Linked DNA regions of Siphonobacter curvatus. The protein of the gene in region 2 interacts with the protein of the main gene of each other region in a pairwise test. Links are inferred from orthologs where the notes say so. Each region holds a gene or a part of one and is shown on either strand. Other genes may lie near its edges.

Evidence for each region.
Region 1: the proteins of priA (region 2) and C5O19_RS17580 interact in binary tests that used the Escherichia coli proteins (3 or more experiments, as listed by UniProt). The link is inferred for Siphonobacter curvatus from one-to-one orthologs.

The regions. Positions count from the first base shown.
Region 1 is NZ_PTRA01000003.1:128,675-131,555, reverse strand. What follows is about bases 11-2,849. They hold C5O19_RS17580 (single-stranded DNA-binding protein), read right to left. Parts: upstream 1,755-2,849; coding sequence 1,266-1,754; downstream 11-1,265. Other genes in these bases: mutY (A/G-specific adenine glycosylase), read right to left, coding at 1,840-2,849; gldE (gliding motility-associated protein GldE), read right to left, coding at 11-1,141. Outside these bases: more of gldE, read right to left, coding at 1-10; more of mutY, read right to left, coding at 2,850-2,881. UniProt on the Escherichia coli protein: Plays an important role in DNA replication, recombination and repair. Binds to ssDNA and to an array of partner proteins to recruit them to their sites of action during DNA metabolism. Acts as a sliding platform that migrates on DNA via reptation.
Region 2 is NZ_PTRA01000007.1:27,952-31,082, reverse strand. The notes cover bases 26-3,114. They hold priA (replication restart helicase PriA), read right to left. Parts: upstream 2,774-3,114; coding sequence 278-2,773; downstream 26-277. Other genes in these bases: C5O19_RS22935 (RluA family pseudouridine synthase), read left to right, coding at 2,922-3,114; C5O19_RS22945 (DUF1624 domain-containing protein), read right to left, coding at 26-223. In the rest of the region: more of C5O19_RS22945, read right to left, coding at 1-25; more of C5O19_RS22935, read left to right, coding at 3,115-3,131.

The sequences.
Region 1 (2,881 bases), on a different replicon or contig from region 2:
TTTTTCCCTCAAACACGTAGGTGTTTTCATCAATCTTCGTGTACTGAATTTCTTCTTCATCGTACTCATCACGAATATCCCCTACAATTTCTTCAATGATATCTTCGAGCGTAATCAGTCCTTCGGTTTCGCCGTATTCATTGACGACAATGGCCATATGGACGCGTTTTTCCTGAAAATCATGGAGCAAATCGTCAATCTTTTTGCTTTCGGGAATAAAGTAGACGGGTCTTACATTAGCCTGCCATTCGTAATGTTCGTCTTTATCAATGTGCGGTAACAAATCCTTGATGTACAGAATACCTTCAATCTTGTCGATCGACGTTCGATAGACCGGTACACGCGAGTAACCCGACTTATTGATTTTATCCATCAATTCGTGGAAATCCAGCTCAATATCGAAGGCAGTAATATCCATCCGGGATCGCATGATCTGTCGGGCCGAGATGCTACTGAAGTTAACAATTCCCCGCAGGATTTCCTTTTGCTCCAAAGACGTATCCTTTCCCGTTGTAATTTCCAGGGCGTGGCTGAGTTCTTCGGCAGTAATAGTATAGCCTTTCCGTTGAACCCGTTTTTCGATGATATTGGAAATACCCATCAACGGTACCGAGATCGGTCGAAAGAGAAACTGAGCCGCTTCAATCACCGGAGCTGTAATCTTCAGAAAGCGAATCGGATTCTGATTGGCCCAAACTTTGGGTATTAATTCACCGAAAAATACAATCAGAAAGGTTACCCCAACGGTTTGAATCACTACACCGACCCAGGCCGCCACCCCTTCACCCAGGGCTTCCTTGGTAGCAATGGAGGTCAAGGTAACCAGCGTAATGTCGAGTAAATTCTTGAAGATGAGCAGCGTCGCCAGTAACAACTGCGGATGATCGAGCAATTTGGCAATCCGGCGTTCGGCGGCGTTGTCGCTATCCCGAATTTCGTTACGAGCGTCGAGTGAAAGGGAAAAAAAGCCTACTTCTGAACCGGCAGCTAAAGCCGAGGCGGCTAGTAATAACAACAGCATAAGGCCGTTGCTGATGTAGAATCCGGCACCTACCGCGTTGGCGAGAGGTGCCCAAATAGGGAATGGGTCTAAAATATCGCCCAGGGTTAGAGCGGATTCAGTGAGCAAATGTGGCTCCAAGTCAGGAAGCGTTTGGTGAAACGTAAGCCAAGGTAACAAAAAATTGAATCCGTTAACCCCGACCGATTTGCAAAACAATCAGGATTAACGGATATGTACTAATTATGGCAAGCAGATTTAATGCCTAGAAGGGTAAATCGTCTTCGTCGCTGCCACTGTTGAAAGCAGGAGTCACCGGCGTAGTCGGCCGGGGAGCTGCGGGCGTCGCTGCTGCCGTCGGAGCTGGCGTACTACTCGTCGAAGCCGTGGTTGGCGTGAAACCACCTTCTTCATTACGGCCACCGCTACCCATCAGGTTAAGTTCCATCACCCGTAAACGTAACGCTGAACGGGTGTTGCCTTCTTTGTCAGTGAACTCTTCCATCCGTAAACGGCCCTCTAAATACACCTGATCTCCTTTTTTCAAATACTGAGAAGCGATGTCGCTCAGGCGTTCCCAGGCTTCTGCCCGGAACCAGGTCGTCTGTTCTACTTTTTCGCCCGTACGGGTCGTGTACGATTCAGTAGTAGCCACACTAAATTCCGTTACTTTAGCTCCGCTGGGAAGTGTCCGTGTTTCGGGATCACGCCCGAGATTACCGATTAAAATTACTTTATTGAACGTCCGTGCCATGTTAAAATAGTCAGTAGGATTGAATGTGAAATTACGAAATTTCCCGGGTAAATCAAAGCGAAATTTTCGGGTACTATCCTCCTGATCAATCAGTTATTTTACTCACCCACTGATCAATAAATTTAAGTACTAATACCGATTTAGGCAACTGATCAATTGCCTCTGGGGTATACCAATGCAAAGGTTCAGGTAAGGCTAGCGGTCGGGTTACTTTCAAATGCCAAAAACGCGTCTCGATACGTTGGTGCGAGAGTACGTGCGTATACACGGGCGACTCCTCCAGCAGTACTAACTCCGGTAGTAAGGGTTGCAGACTCGCGTGTTGACTAAGCGTTTCCCAATCCAGCAGTTGTTCGTCTTCGATCAGCAGGAAATCAAACATATTCGTCCAGACGTCTTTTCCAGTCCGTTCACGCATGGCTAGTCGGCCCTGTTCGTCTTCCAATACTATGTAGTGAAAGAAACGGTCGCGTACTTTCGCCTTCTTCGCTTTGACGGGAAGTTGACTCTGTCGTCCCGTCAGATTCGCTTCGCAAACCTGATTAAACGTACAAAACATACACTGCGGCGAAACGGGTACGCACTGGGTCGCACCGAAATCCATAATGGCGTGATTAAATAAGTCCGGATGCTCAGCCGAAATCAGGGAATTCGCCCGTTGGGTAAATTGGGCTTTGGCGGCGTGACTGGTAATATCCGTTTCGATCCCGAATATACGCGAGAGCACCCGGTACACGTTTCCATCCAGTACCGCCACTTTTTCGCAGAAGGCGAAGGAGGCAATGGCGGCGGCTGTATAGGGTCCGATTCCTTTGAGTTTGAGTAGCTCCTGGTACGTAGTAGGAAAAATGCCGCCGTAGTCTTCCACAACGATTTTAGCCGTGCGATGCAGATTTCGGGCTCTTGAGTAATAACCGAGTCCTTGCCAAAGGCGTAGTACTTCCCGTTCGTCGGCATGGGCCAGGTCCGTAATGGTTGGAAACGTTTCGATGAAGCGGTAGTAATAAGGCATTCCCTGCACGACCCGCGTTTGCTGGAGGATGATTTCCGAAAGCCAGATGTGATAGGGATTGGTGGTATGCCGCCAGGGTAAATCGCGGCCGTAGCGTTCGTACCAAGCCAGTAGT
Region 2 (3,131 bases):
CGGATAGCCCAGCTAGCAGGATGAAATTAGGAGCACAGAAATGCGTGACCCAGCGGGTAAAGTAGAGAATGTAAGAAGGCTGATTTAAATCCAGTGGATTGGAAAAAAAAGCATTAACGTGCAAATATTCCCGCGTATGATCCAGGGCCATGAGAATCATGATCAGGCCCCGGACCACATCAATGCTTTCGATACGAACCCGTGCTAAAGGTGAGGCTGACATAGGTAGAGCGGTCAATGAAAGATTTAGTATAATCCTGATTGTCAGTAATATGCGTTACACGGGGTCTACATCAATGACAATACTAATCCCTTTAAACTCCTTCGTCGTTACGACCTCCTCAATCGTTTCTTTTACAAATTCCTTAATGGCTTTCAAATTCAGATTTCGCTCGAACTTTAACAGTACGTCAAACAGAAACTGATTCCGAATACGCTCAACCAAGGGTGATTCCGGACCTTTCACCCGGTCAGTACCTACTTTTTGCAGTAACAAGGTTGCCAGTTTCTGAGCTGCGGCCTGAGCCGTTTGCTGTTCCAGATGACGAGTGGTCAGCCGAATAATGCGGGTAAAGGGTGGATAGCCGTAAGCCTGCCGTTCCTCGATTTCTTCGGCGTAGAAACCTTCGTAATCATTATGAATGATCTTGGCCAGAATGGGATGCTGGGTATTGTTGGTTTGGATCAGTACGCGCCCGGCTCGTTCTTTACGTCGTCCCGCTCGTCCGGATACTTGGGTAAGCAACTGAAAGGACCGTTCGGTAGAGCGAAAATCGGGAAAATTGATCATTCGGTCCGCATCGAAAATGGCGACCAGACTAACCTTATCGAAATCCAGACCTTTCGAAACCATTTGCGTACCCACCAGCATATCCGTTTCACCCTGTTCAAAATCGGTGATCATTTGCTGAAAAGCCGTTTTCGAACGCGTCGTATCTAAATCCATGCGTTGAATGCGGGCGGCAGGAAAATGCAACTGTAAATCTTCTTCCAGCTTTTCGGTACCAAAGCCCTGCGTACGGATTTTCGTACTGCCGCAAGCCGGGCAGGTACGGGGCAAGTGTTCTTTATGGCCGCAGTAATGGCAGCGAAGTTCGCCGTCGCGTTGGTGGTAGGTCAGGCTTACATCGCAGTTATCGCATTTAGAAATCCAGCTACAATCGTCGCAGGTCAGGTAAGGCGAATAGCCGCGTCGGTTCTGAAACAGAATGGTCTGCTCTTTTTTCTCCAGGTTTTGTTCCAGTTGACGTAGTAGTTCACCCGAAAAATCACCTTTCATTTCCCGGTTTTTTCGGGCCTGTCTGATGTCAATGAGTTCAATCGCGGGCAGAGCCGCATTCCCAAACCGTTCCTTCAATTGTACCAGTCCATACCGACCCTGCTGCGCGTGGTAAAAGCTTTCGATGGAAGGCGTGGCCGAGCCCAGTAGTACTTTAGCTCCCTGCATCCGGGCAATAACCAGGGCCGAATCGCGGGCGTGGTAGCGGGGAGCGGGATCGTACTGTTTGTAGCTGGCTTCGTGTTCTTCGTCCACAATGATCAGACCCAGACTGTCGAAGGGAAGGAAAATGGCCGAACGAACACCAATGACAAACTGAAAACGCCCGGACAGTACACCTTTCCAAACTTCCACGCGTTCATTATCCGAAAATTTGGAGTGGTAAATGCCCACCCGTTCCCCAAAAATTTTCTTCAGTCGAATGACAATCTGCGTGGTCAACGCAATTTCGGGCAACAGATATAGCACCTGAGAACCACTCTCCAGAGCCTGTTCAATCAGGTGAATGTATACTTCCGTTTTTCCCGCTCCCGTAACGCCGTGCAGCAATACCGTATCTTTTTCCTGAAAAGCCTGCGTTACTTCCTGTACGGCTCGTTGCTGCGGCTCGGACAGCGTAGGCATCGTAGCGATGGTACCGGTATCCTCCGCAAAGCGACTGACGACCACATCAAAACTTTCAAAAATGCCCTTCTTGAGTAAGGTTTCCAGGGAAGAATCCGAAAGCTCGTCATTCCGGGAAAACGTGGATTTGGGGGTACCTTCCGTATTCTTTTCCGGATCGCGTAAGGCCGGTACGTAGCGGAGGTATTCCAGGAGAATATCCAGTTGCTTGGGTGACTTTTCGAGTTGCCCAATGAGAGCCTTCAGGTTTTCTGGATCGGCGTAGAACGACGTCAGCCGAATTTTACGAACGACCTTGGGCGAATATTTTTCGCGTACTTCTTCAAAGACAATAATGGCCCGTTTACCAATCAGTGACTTGATGAGGTGATACACGTTTTTAACATCGGCAAAGCGAGCGAGTTCGTCGTAGGTCAGCGATTGCTTGGCCTTGATTTCCTCCACAATTTCCTTCTCCCGGGCCGTCAGCAAATCGGGGTGTTCGAAATCCGGGTTGTACTGTACTTTCGACTGGCTGGAAATTTTCAATCCCGAAGGCAAAGCTACGTTCATCACTTCGCCAATGTGGCACATGTAGTACTCTGAAATCCAGCTGAACAATTCTAGTTGCCAGCGGGTGACCAGCGGCGTTTCGTCGAGTACTTCCAGAATATATTTGGCCTGATATTGTTTGGGCGGCTGCGTGTGCACCCGGGCAACCAGGGCGGTAACAATTTTCGTTTTACCAAACTGAACAATGACGCGGGCACCAATCTGAATTTGTCCGGCAAATTCGCGGGGAACGCGGTACGTAAATAAGCGGGGGACGGGAATCGGCAGAATGACGTCGGCGAACTGGGTGACTTCTTCCTGAAAATCGAGTTGATTCATACTACCAAGTTAAGACGAATGCCGGTGGAGGCATGCGGATTGCCGAATTTTAATTCCCGCTCCGCGAAAACCGCTTCGGCCATTCGTCGCATATCGTATCATTTCTACCTGAGAATGTGTAACTTTGTTCTTTTCCCAAGTACACTCCATGGCAAAACCATTTAATGTCGTCTACGAAGACAACCACCTGATTATCGTCAACAAAGCCGCCGGCGTGTTGGTGCAGGGGGATCAAACGGGTGACAAGACTCTTTCCGATTACGTTAAAGACTACATCAGCGTAAAATACAATAAACCCGGAGCCGTATTTCTGGGTACGGTACACCGTCTGGACCGCCCAGTGAGTGGTCTGGTCGTG